3 regions of the Levilactobacillus suantsaii genome follow, and region 1 is predicted to be linked to each of the others. Evidence: predicted binding sites of a transcription regulator. Region 1 holds the regulator's gene; each other region holds the start of a gene.
What was found. The regulator NrdR, encoded in region 1, represses ribonucleotide reductase genes. The targets are predictions, from matches to a motif close to ACACNATATATNGTGT.
Positions count from the first base shown of each region.

Region 1 (4,219 bases):
GGGGGTGGTCTTCGTAACTTTCAATAAAGTCCATCGCCCCCAAAAAGGCTTCCATTCGGGGGCCATCATTGTCGAAATTATCCAGGCGCGCCGCCCGAATACTTTTAGGCATGGCAATTGAGCGGACACGTTGCCGCAACTGTTGAGCCGCCTGCTTTTCTTGGGTGCCCTGGGTCGGCACGTACGCCACGTCTAACAAATGGTCAGCCACAATCAACCGGGGTTCATACCCCGTTGCAAAGATATCTTTGCCGGCTTTGACCTTATCACGTTCCGTTACGAACTCGTAAATTTTCGCCGCCGAACGGGTCAACACGTCGGGGGCCAAGTCAGCTTGGTGCGTCTGAATGAAAGCCGTGACTTCAGGATCTTTGGCAACCTTCGCCATCAACTGTTGATAGTTTTTAGTCAAATTCCGTTGGTTCATCAGGTCCTGGAGGCTCTTACTCACATCTTCCATTTAGGACTCCTCCTTTCCGTGGGGTCGTTGCTTAAAGCGGGCAATCCGCGCTTTTAAGTCCGCCTGTTGTTTAGCGGTTAGCTTGGTAGACGCCGCCTTTTTCGTAATTTCGGGGTTTTGGGCCCAATCCGGTAGGGTCTCGGTCACCCCGGTCCCCTGCCGGTAACTGTTCCGGCGTCGGGTCTTGGCTTGTTGGGTCGTTTGTTTGCGCGTCTGAATCTTGACCACCGCCTGTTCAGGTGTCTGAATAGCGGCTTTACTCCAGTCGTTGGCAATCGTGTCCAACAAATTCTTGTTCAGCGTGGGGCGATCTTCATCGACCAATACATGGTAAATCATCAGGTTTAAAACGCCCTGCGAAAACAGGTGCCGACTCGTCAAATCCTGAACGATTCGTTGCTCGCCATTGGTCACAAAACCACCGGTCTGCTCCTTGATTGAAGCTAAGAAGTCAGTGGGTGTCTTGGACGTCGCCGCTTTCAACAGGTGTTGGTTGTTTTTCGCTTCCGCCGTAGTATCAGCCGCTTGGGCCGGTGCGGCACTGGTGGCCGCACTAGTCGCCGCGGTTGGCGCCAATTGCCCGCGGTGTTGTTGTCCAAATTGCTTCACGATTAGGCGTTTGAACTGCTCTGGGTCGAACTGATTGGTAGCCAGATTGGTGGCTTCCCCAATGAAGCGCGCCATGGTCGGTTCATCCATGCCGTAGGTAGCGTGCTCCGTTAAGAATAACTGCCGGTGCGCCTGCACGGACTGCGGGTCAACGTAGGAGTGCGCCAAGATTTCCCCTAAGAGTTGCAGGTCGAAGTCCGCGGCATTCGTTCCAATTTCCGGCGCCGTCGACTTGGCCGTAGTCAAGCGGTCCCGACTACTGGTGATGGTGTTGGGCAGTTGCTTGAGTTCCCCACCAACCACTTGAAAGACGTCCAAGAAGGTCTTGGTGATGTCTTGTCCTTTGACCGGGGCAGCCGGTTTATTTTGGTTGACCAATTCCTGATAGAAATCATCCCCAACGGCGTCCAACAACTGCACACTCAGCAGGTCATCTTTTAAGAAGTCCACCGGTGCCAACGGTGCGTGCAACGTGTAGTTAAACGTTTGGAGGTCGTTGGTCGTTTCGACCGTGGTCGTCAGTAGTCCGGTCGCTTCCAAACGAATTCGGGCCGCATAAAAATGCGCCAGGTCCACCCCAAGCGTCGCGAGTAACACCGCGTGCCGGTGCAAGTGCGTCCGTTTGGGTAACCAAAAGAGGCCGCTAAACGCCGCAGCGGCTAGCGGCCCGATCACGGGCTGATAGAGTTGGCTCAACGTCTGCCAGCTCTGCTCCGTTAAACGATCGGCCAACCGGACGATAAAACCCGTTTTCGGACTCAGTTGATGCCAAGAATCCTCCATGCCTATTTCGCCTCACTTTGCCCCTTTGAGTGGTGATTTTGATCTTGCTGATCTTTTTTTAACTTATCCTTATCCAAAATATCTTTAAGTTCGTTGAAGAAAACGCCAGTATCCTTGAATTGCCGGTAAACACTGGCAAAGCGGATATAGGCAATTTCGTCGACATCGACTAGGCGGTTCATCACGTATTCGCCAATCACTTGGCTGGAGATCTCGTTGACCCCCAACGCCCGAACCTTATTTTCGACCTCGTCGACAATCTTAGCCATGGCGTCCATCCCCACCGGCCGTTTTTCGGCCGAACGGATGATTCCCCGTAAGATTTTCTCCCGGTTAAATTCTTCGCGTGTCCCGTTTTTCTTGATGACGAGTAACGGGGTCACTTCCACGCGTTCAAACGTCGTGAACCGAAAGCCGCAGCTCTCGCACTCCCGACGACGTCGAATCACGCGGCCATCGTCGGTCGGACGACTATCCACGACCCGGGAGCCATTGTGATGACAGTGCGGACACTGCATAATTGGTCACCTCATTTTTACTTTCACTGGTTAATAGTCACGTCGGTCGAGCCAGGTGCCGACACAACGCGGTTTACTTTTTAGTTGCGTCAAGCCATTTTACCACTTGTTGACGCGTTTGGGTAATGTCACCGTCATTGTCGATGACCACATCGGCCAACGCCACCTTACGGGCAAGCGGCCACTGCCGGTCGATGCGCGCCTGCGCGTCAGCGATTGACAAGTGGTCTCTGGCCATCAACCGCTCACGTTGCCGGGGCAAAGTCGTGGTCACGACCAGAACCCCGTCGACCAACGACTGTAGGTAACCCACCTCAAAAAAAGTGGGGGCATCGATGACCACCAATGGGGCCCGCTGCGCTCGATACGCGGCTAACTGCCGCTTGATTTCTCTTTGAATCAACGGGGTCGTAATGGTGGTCAATCGGGCTAATTCGGCCGGGTCATGAAACACCAATTGTCCAAGTTTGTGCCGGTTCAACGTCTGGTCAGCTTGCAGATAATCCGAACCAAAGGTCGCCACGATTTGGCGTAACCCGGAAGTCCCCGGCGCCACTACGATTCGAGCAATGACATCGGCATCGATGATGGGAATGCCATCCGCCTTAAGCCACGCACTCACGGTCGACTTCCCGGTCGCGATGCCTCCAGTCAACCCCCAGACCTTAGTCATCGGCGATCAGCTCCTCAGCGCCCGGAGGCAATGGTTGGCAGTGCGGACAATAGTGCGTTCCCCGTTGGGCCACTTTAATCTTGACAATGGCGGTCCCACACCGGTCACAGGGTTCGCCCTCTCGACCATAGACGTGCAAGTCGTTTTGGAATTGCCCGGCCTCGCCAAAGGCCGTCGAAAAGGAATGCACGGTGGTGCCATGCCCGGCGATGGCCTTCTTGATTTCGGCAATGATAGCCTCTCGTAAGGTGGCCAATTGCGCATCACTGACCGTATTGACCGGCGTCAACGGGTTGATTTTTGATAACCACAAGACCTCATCGGCGTAAATGTTGCCCAAACCGGCAATCCGGGATTGGTCCAGCAAAAACGGCTTGATGACCTTGCGCGATTTGCTAAAAATCTGGCGCATGTAGTCGAGCGTCAACGTGTCGGCCGTGGGTTCGGGGCCCATCTTAGCTAGCGACGGCATCGCCTCGGCTTCCGTGCCGGTCTTGACCAGCCGCATCCGGCCAAACTTACGGGTATCCGTGTAACGCAACTCCCGGTGATCCTGCAAATAAAAGATCACGTGGGTGTGCTTGGTCACGGGGCTCCCTTCAGGTTGCACGTCGTATTTGCCTTCCATCCGCAAATGCGACACCATGGTCAAATCCCCGCTAAAGCGGAAGAGCAAATACTTGCCCCGCCGGTCGATTTTTTCGATCTTACGGCCAATCAGTTCGGCCGTAAAAACTTCGGCGTCGGGGGTGACCATCTTGGGGTAAAAGACCGCCACGTGGTCAATCTGCGCGCCGCCGACCAGTTCGGTCAACCCCCGGCGGACCGTTTCAACTTCTGGTAATTCTGGCATCTCGTTTACTCCCTTCCGCCTATTTCAAATCAAACCAGGTCGGGCCGTAATGGCTTTCGACATTCAACGGGATTTCCAAATCCACAGCTGAATCCATAATCTTCGGGACCAACTTTTCCAAGGTCGCCATTTCTTCAGCCGGTGCTTCGAAAATCAACTCATCGTGGACTTGGAGCAACATGGTCGCCTGCAGGTCTTTGATGGCATCTTCCATCCGAATCATCGCAATCTTGATGATGTCCGCGGCACTTCCTTGAATCGGTGTGTTCATCGCCGTGCGCTCGGCAAACGAGCGCTGGTTGAAGTTGCGTGAGTTGATGTCT
Region 1 covers NZ_CP059603.1:2,200,540-2,204,758, forward strand. The annotation lists gene dnaI (primosomal protein DnaI) at 1-460, opposite strand, end outside; gene H3M12_RS10245 (replication initiation and membrane attachment family protein) at 461-1,852, opposite strand; gene nrdR (transcriptional regulator NrdR) at 1,855-2,370, opposite strand; gene coaE (dephospho-CoA kinase) at 2,444-3,043, opposite strand; gene mutM (bifunctional DNA-formamidopyrimidine glycosylase/DNA-(apurinic or apyrimidinic site) lyase) at 3,036-3,896, opposite strand; gene polA (DNA polymerase I) at 3,916-4,219, opposite strand, start outside.

Region 2 (4,219 bases), 220 kb from region 1:
CCATTGACTCCAGCACACGTGGCGGCGGGGTTACGCGCTGATATGCGTCAACCCGTGGCTTACGCGCTGACTGCTAAGACTGATGGTCGGTTTCTGGGGATGATTGTGGGGTATACCCATAGTGATGTCATGGGGGAACCCACCACTACGGCGGTAGATTTAGGTTATTTTTTGGCTCCGAATGAGTGGGGTCAGGGGCTGATGCCGGAAGCTTTACGGGGGCTGTTACTGGCTTTACGACAGGCGAATAGTCCAATCACCACGTTTTGGGCCACGAGTCAGGCCACGAATAAACGTTCCCAGGGAGTCTTAGTTAAATTAGCTTTCGCTTTAATTGACGATCACGTGATGGCCCCCAGTGCCGGTAATCTGACGTTAGAGCGGCATTTCCTCTATTGCTACCAGCAACCCAAATCATAAGCTTACATTTGGGGCTTGCAAAGTGATAGGGAGATGGGTATACTACGAAGTATCGAATAGAAGAGGCGCGATCAACATGAGTTGCTTTTCCGAGGTGGGCCACACCGATGACGGGAAGCGAAAGGGGCGATCGCCGAAATCTTAATCACCGACCGTGATTGGGGTTGGGTCCTGGTTGAATAAATCAGGGACTGTCGCAACCGAATAGGGGTTGCGGGGCGCTTTCAACGATATTGACTTGGATTTTAACTTCCAATCTCTTTCGTGAAGCCACTTTGCGAAAGAGATTTTTTAGTTCCTGCCTAGGTCGTTTCGAGAAGGTCCTTCTATATACAGAAGGAGGAAAATTTTATGGAACAAAGCATGTCAAACGCGACAACTAGTAAGGCTTCGGATTCGGTTAAGCGGGGCCTAAAGACGCGACACGTTTCCATGATCGCGTTAGGTGGCTGTATTGGGACGGGGTTATTTGTGGCCAGTGGGTCCGCGATTTCTTCGGCCGGCCCCGGGGGCGCGTTAGTGGCGTATACCGCTATGGGCCTAATGGTTTACTTCTTGATGACTAGTCTCGGCGAAATGGCCACGAACATGCCAATCTCCGGGTCGTTTGCGGCGTATTCCGCGAAGTATGTTGACCCAGCTTTGGGCTTTGCCATGGGGTGGAACTACTGGTTTAACTGGGCGATTACCGTGGCGGTCGATATCTCGACGGCGGCGTTAGTCATGAAGTTCTGGTTACCCGGCGTGCCCGGTTGGATTTGGAGCTTGGTTGCGTTGGTCTTAGTCTTTACGATTAACGCGTTATCGGTCCAGGCGTTCGGCGAGACCGAATTTTGGATGTCATTGATTAAGGTAGTCACCATCTTTATCTTCTTAGCGGTGGGGTTGTTAACCATCGTGGGGATCATGGGTGGTCATGCGACCGGCCTCAGCAACTTTACGTACAAGCAAGCCCCGTTCGTAGGTGGTTTTCCCGCTATTTTGAGCGTCTTCGTAGTTGCTGGGTTCTCGTTCCAGGGGACTGAATTGGTCGGCATCACGGCCGGCGAATCGGAAGATCCGTCGCACAGTGTCCCGAAGGCCATCAATCAGGTGTTCTGGCGGATTATTTTATTCTACATTTTAGCTATCTTTGTGATTGCCGCCGTCTTGCCTTACACGAGTCACGATTTACTGGGGTCATCGGCCTCTGACGTCGCTATCAGTCCTTTCACCTTGGTCTTCAAGCGGGCTGGGTTAGCCGCTGCGGCAAGTGTCATGAACGCGGTTATTCTGACGTCTGTCATTTCCGCGGCTAATTCGGGGATGTACGCTTCGACGCGGATGCTATACTCCTTGTCTAAGGAAGGCTACGCGCCTCGCTTCTTGGAACGGACCGGGAAGAACGGGATTCCATACCCGGCGCTGTTTGCGACGACTATCGTCGCGGCCTTAACCTTCTTCAGTAGTATTGCGGGGCCACAGATTTACATGTGGTTAGTTGCTGCTAGTGGGTTGACTGGGTTCATCGCGTGGTTCGGGATTGCGTTATCACACTTCCGCTTCCGGCGAGCATTCATTGCTCAGGGGCATAAGCTGTCTGAATTGAAGTACCATGCAAAGTGGTTCCCGTTTGGGCCGGTCTTAGCGCTGGTTCTGTGTATTGCTGTGATTGTGGGCCAGGACCCGCAGTCCTTCTTCTCCGGTAATTGGGAACAGGTCTTAGTGACCTATATCAGTGTACCGTTAGTCTTGATTCTGTATATTGGGTACAAGTTGAAGAAGCATACGAAGCTGATTCCACTGAGCAAGGTCGATGTGTCGCCGGTTCATCGTGACGGCACGTTGAAGGAAGACGCTAAGCCAGAAGAAGATTAACTTAAAAATTAGCAGATTATGCGAGTGGTCGTGTCGGCCGAAACGCCGATGCGGCCACTTTTTGTGGGGGTCCTTAGCCACATTGGGAAAAGTGGCCCCTGAGAAAAATCACCACGACATGTTGTCTTTTCCTAACCAGGTTGGTACAATATGTGGTGGTGTTTTTGGACGGAACGTTCAAAAATTGGAGAAACGGTTAAGGAAATAAAGGAGAGATAGCATGCTTGTATTATCGGGAACTATTGGGGCTGGCAAAACGAGCCTAACCAGTTTATTGGCTAAACACTTACAAAAACCAGCATTTTATGAATCGGTGGATGATAATAAAATCTTACCGTTATTCTATAAGGATCCCCAGAAGTATGCCTTCTTGCTCCAAATCTACTTTTTAAATAAACGGCTGGATAGCATCAAGGCCGCTAACGCTGATCCAGAAAGCGTGATGGACCGGTCAATCTTTGAAGATTCCCTGTTGTTCCATCTGAACGCGGACCTCGGCCGAGCGACCAACACGGAAGTTGATATTTACGACTCTTTGTTGCAAAACATGATGCAAGAATTACCAGAGGGGACTTACCAAAAGAACCCAGACCTGTTGATTCACATCAACATCTCGTTTGAGACCATGCTAGAACGCATCAAGAAGCGGGGGCGGTCGTACGAGCAGATTGCTAACGACCCGAGCCTATATGACTATTATAAGCAGTTAGACCAACGCTATACGGCTTGGTATGCTGACTACGACAAGTCGCCGAAGATGCAGATCAACGGGGATGAACTGGACTTTGTCGAGGATCCCAGTGCCCGGCAACAGGTCTTACACTTAATCGACGAGAAAATTGCGTCGCTCTAGGACTTGTTTCCTAACAAAAAGTGGGGTATGATAACGGTACTTCAAACACGAGGTGCCTAATCCTAGTAGACGACCAGAGAAGCGGGGAAAGCTGGAAACCGCGACGTCGAATCATTCCAGCACTAATCACGTGGGCGGGTAATGCCGCACGGTGCAAACCGTTATCATGTTCAAGGGTGTTATTGAGGCGACTTAATGACGAACTTGGGTGGTACCGCGAAGGTCTTCGTCCCATGTGACGGAGGCTTTTTTTGTACCATTTGATCAGTAGAAGGGAGAACTAAAATGTTAGATTTAAAGATGATTCGCCAAGAGACCGACATGGTCAAAGAAAAGTTGGCAACTCGCGGTATTCCGGCTAAGGAAATTGATGACTTATTGGCCTTAGATGCCAAACGGCGGGAATTGATTGCGAAGAGTGAGACCATGAAGGCCCAACGTAACCAGGTATCCGATGACATCTCTAAGATGAAGCGGGCGCACGAATCAGCTGACGACCAAATTGCCCAAATGCGACAAGTCAGTGCAGCCATCAAGCAAGCAGACGCCGAACTAGAAACGTTACAAACACAGGTTCACGATGCAGCGGCACAGTTGCCGAATATTCCTAACGATAACGTTCCGGTCGGTCTGGACGAAACAGGGAGTGTGGAAATCCGGAAGTGGGGCGAAAAGCCGAACTTGGACTTCACGCCGAAGGCCCACTATGAACTGGGTGAAGACTTGGACATCCTGGACTTCGAACGGGGAGCCAAGGTCTCTGGTAGCCGGTACCTTTACTATTTGGGTGCTGGGGCGCGCTTAGAACGGGCCGTGTACAACTTCTTCTTGGACCAAAACACCGCAGCGGGCTTTAAAGAAGTTCTGCCACCATACATCGTCAATGACGACTCGATGTACGGGACGGGGCAATTCCCGAAATTCAAGCAAGACGTTTACTCCTTGGAAGGCCAGGACATGACGTTGATTCCCACGGCCGAAGTTCCGTTGGTCAACTATTACCGTGATGAAGTCATCCCGGAAGAGAAGCTACCCGTCTGGTTTACGGCGTTAACGCCCGCTTTCCGGTCTGAGGCTGGGAGTGCCGGC
Region 2 covers NZ_CP059603.1:2,416,744-2,420,962, reverse strand. The annotation lists gene H3M12_RS11455 (GNAT family N-acetyltransferase) at 1-420, shown strand, start outside; lysine riboswitch at 473-652, shown strand; gene H3M12_RS11450 (amino acid permease) at 772-2,277, shown strand; gene H3M12_RS11445 (deoxynucleoside kinase) at 2,498-3,130, shown strand; gene serS (serine--tRNA ligase) at 3,416-4,219, shown strand, end outside.
Region 2: H3M12_RS11445 (deoxynucleoside kinase) is a predicted target of NrdR. The motif match lies at 2,421-2,436, and genes of this name have one in related genera.

Region 3 (4,219 bases), 1.2 Mb from region 1:
ACGGCTTCGGGCGATAACCCGGCGATCATCTTGTAGTCCTGCTGTTCCAGATGTTGCGTCACCACGGGGACCAGTTGGCGCCCCTTAGCGGTGAGCGCAAGTTGGCGCTTGCGACTATCGTCAGCCGCCACCACTCGGGTGACTAACTCCCGGTCCACCATCCGCCGAATCAGCAATGACGCGGTCGAGCGCTGAATCTCAAACTCGTGTTCGACGTCGACTTGATAGGTCACCAAGTCTGTTCGGCGACCCAAATAATCGATCACCGACATTTGCATGCCCGTCAACCCATATTTTCGGGCAAAGGCATTCATCTCCAGTGTCATTTGGTTGGTGGCGTCACGCAATAGCCCGCCTAACCGTTTTTCCATCGTCCTACCTCCTTTTTGTTAGTCAGCTAACAATTATAATGAAATTCAGGAAAAAGGCAACCGGTTCCACCCTAAATTAAAAAGGACTCCTCACGGTCGGTCCCGCGGTTAGCCCCTTTAGTTGCGTTCATTACCAAAAATGTCGGTGGCGCAAGTACTGCGCAATCGCCACCATGCACCCGACCATCAATACGATGGTGAAGACCCACGAGATGGGACTATTGGCAATCGGCAGTTTCACGTTCATACCGTAAAAACCGGTCACAATCGTGGGAATCGTCAGCACCAACGACCAGATGGTCAAAAATTTCATGGTCGCGTTCAGGTTGTTGTTCAAGACATTATTAAAGGTCCGCGAAATCCGATCCACGACCTCGGCTTCGGTCGCGGTCATTTCGGAGGTCTGCCGAGCTTCAATGACCGCATCGGCCAATAGTTCCCGGTTCTTATCGGAGAGTTGCTTGCCAAACGGCTTATTGGTCAAATTGACCACCAGCATGGTGTTGTTGCGCGTGGCGCTGACGAAGTACGCCAGACTCTGTTGCAAGTTCGACAGCGCAATCAAATCCTTATTATCGGGAGACTGGTTCAACTGACGGTCTAGTCGGTTCTGTTCGGCATTGATTTTGCGGACAGGACCGATGAACTGGTCGAACAAGATGAAGAAGCTAATCAGGACGAACTCGTTGGTGTCCTGGATGGTCGTGTAGTCCAAGCGTTGCTCCAGGAGTTGGTTGACCCACTGAGTGCGTTTGGTGGTAATCGTGAAGACCCGGTTGCCCTTCAACAGGAGCGTGACTGGCCGGGTGATCGACCGTTGGGCCACGGCGTCGATAATGACTGGCACGTGGAGGACGAACAGTTGGGTGTTTAAGTACTCGTCGCGGTCATAGTGGGACCGTTCGTTTTCATCGGTAACGTAGGTCAAAATCTCATCGGTCAACCCGTACATCTGCTTGAGCTGTTCTCGGTCGGTTTCCCCTTCAACAGCCGCTTCGACCCACACCAGCGCCTGGCCGTCACCGCCTAATTTGCGTTCAGCAATCATGCCCGTTCCCCCCTTGCTCAGCGATGCTTTAAGTGTACCACGTTTCCCCCACCAACCTCCTCTTAGACGCTAAAAAAGGACCCAACTCATTTAAGAATTGGGTCCCTTTAGGGAATTTGAAATTAAAGTCAAGCTAGTTGGTTTCGTTCAACTGACCGGCGTAAGCCGTTTCTTGGGCCACGACCCGTTGCCGTTCCTTTTCGTTGTACCACGGGGAAACCGTGAAGGCCAACACGTCGTTGACCAGGTAAACGGAACTGTTGATAAACATCGCCAACGTCGCGGAGCCTTGGCGGAAGGAAATGAACCAGAGGACCATTTGCGCCAAACCGGAGGCAATCCACCAAACGTACTGATTGTTGAACCGTAGGAAGCAGATGATGCCCGCCGTGAAGCTGATGGCGAAACTAATGGCATCGACCCACGGCCGCGGGTCGTCGGTAAACGCCCCGATGCCCCAACCGGAGATCACGTAAATGACCACCGTGGAAACCAAGGCAATCGCCCAGCTCTTGCTGGTAAAGCGGCGAATCTTGGACGCCATATTGACGTTCCAGTCCGCACTGATCAAGACCGGAATATCCAGGGTCACGACGTACGCCACTTGTTCAAAAATCGTTAAGTAGTTTTTCGCTGCGAAGCCGGTGATGATGAAACAAATCGCCGACAATACTCCCAGAACCCCGTTGACGGACTTGGCAGCATTGATGGCCAGGACACACAGGACCCCGAGCGTCGTACCGATAAAGGTCAGAATCGTTAGGGGCGTGATAGGTTGCCCGACTAACGTCATGACCTGGCACCCCAGGCTAAAGAAGAATAGGTAATAGTTCTGTTGCGGCCAGCCTTTTAATTGGTGGGCCAAAAATTGAAAATAGTGTTGCATGCGAAAAACGCTCCCTCACCGTTTAGTTCGCCACATGTGGTATTTCATCCGGATGAATTCTTGAAATAAGCACAACATGTTGTGCTGTCTTTTTTGACAACGGTTATGATTATAGCATGAAAATCAGCCGAATTTGGGGGAAATTTGAAATTGTTTCATACGCTAAAAGTCAGTGGAAACCGATTCCACCCGGGCCACGCCCCGCGTGAAACACGTTTGCCAGAGAAGAGGCGGTCTCACAAATTTATTAATATGGGGTCATGTTGGCCGCTTATTTCGGACACAACGTCAAAAAAGACTTCTCGCGGCTCGCAAGCCTTGAAAAGTCCACTTCAGGTTTTACTACAACTGCGGGTTAGACCCGGTCGCGTTCAGCATCTGCCTTGCCCCGAGCCGTGACCGCCATCAACATCTGGGTCAGTTGATCCACGATCAACGTCGTTGGGTCCGCAATCTCGATGGTCTCGTTCATCAGTTCGGCCGCCGCTTGGACCACCCGGTAACACTCGATTTCTAGTTGTTCGCCACTGGGCGTCAACGAGAGTGGCCGAATCCGCCGGTCAGCCGATTCATAACTCGGTTCCACGTAACCACGCCGAATCAATTGCGAGATGCCCCGAGAAACGGCCGCCCGAGAAATCCCCCGACTATCCGCGACCGTCGCGGACGTCAATTTCCCCGGCTGTTCCAGGATTTGATGTAAAATTGCAAATTGGTCCACTGAAATCCCCGTAAGTCGTTGGAACCGGGTTGCTGATTTTTCTAACTCACGTTTTAAAGCCATGTAAGTTGTAAACAAGCTTTCAACATGTACGTTCTTACTCTCTTCCACTGTATCAGATCCTTATCTCCGCTGTCGGCCTGTGGGAACCTCCCCGCCGACTTTTAGTCGCGACCCCTATAAAACTGTCTATACAATTGATAATAAAGAACATTATTATAAAAAGTAAGGTCTGTTCCGTTAAGTTATCCCTAAGAAATCATGCCATCCGGTACCACCTGTCCGTGAGGCTACGCCGGCCGAAGACTAGTTTCGCGGTGTATTCGGTTTCAATTGTAACTTTAATCTGGTCATTTGTCTGGTTAATCCGCCATTTTTCGCGAGTTGACGGGCTACCGCCGGCTTTCATCGCCCATTTCTTTCCCCATCAAAAAAGATTCCCCCCACCACGCGTTGGAGGGAATCCATCGCATGACCCCCGCGGGCCACGCAAATTACATCGCCAATTCAATTAATTTTGCGTTTCGGATTCAAGAGATTCATCGGATCCAGTAGCGTCTTCAACTGATGCTGGAGATAATCGACGTTATCGTCCAGTTCCGGTTGGTTCCACTGGTTCTTCATCATCCCCACGGCGTGTTCACCGGAGATGGTACCACCTAACTCCAAGGTCTTCCAGAAGATCCGCCGTAAGGCTTCTAAGACCGCACCGGGGACTTCAGGCTGGTCTTTAGGCCAGACCAAGGTCGGGTGAACGTTGCCGTCGCCAGCGTGTCCCGCCGTGTAGATGGTCACGCCCAGGTCGTGGCCGACCTGTTGGATATAGGCCATCATCGGGGCTAACTGCGACAGTGGCAACGCCATATCTTCCATCAAATGGTTTTGCCCCGCAAAGACCGCCGGCAACATGTCTCGTCGGAGTTGGATGAGTTGCGCTTGTTCGTCTTCATCGGCAGTAACCTGAACATCTTGAGCATCATACTTGGCCAACAGGTCTTTTAAGACCTGGATGTTCGCGTCACTGCTCCCGTCCAAGCGGAAGATCAACATGGCCCCACTCTTGTCAGCGTAATGGGTCTTTTCGTACTTATCCAAAGCCCCAATGGTGTTCCCGTCCAATGCTTCGAGCATGGTCGGGTAGACCCCGGACATCCGAATGGCGGTCACGCCCTGGGCCAGTTGGGCCATATCCT
Region 3 covers NZ_CP059603.1:1,026,562-1,030,780, reverse strand. The annotation lists gene H3M12_RS04740 (MarR family winged helix-turn-helix transcriptional regulator) at 1-371, opposite strand, end outside; gene H3M12_RS04735 (magnesium transporter CorA family protein) at 502-1,419, opposite strand; gene pnuC (nicotinamide riboside transporter PnuC) at 1,553-2,305, opposite strand; gene H3M12_RS04725 (MarR family winged helix-turn-helix transcriptional regulator) at 2,661-3,089, opposite strand; gene H3M12_RS04720 (FAD-binding oxidoreductase) at 3,534-4,219, opposite strand, start outside.
Region 3: pnuC (nicotinamide riboside transporter PnuC) is a predicted target of NrdR. The motif match lies at 2,375-2,390, and genes of this name have one in related genera.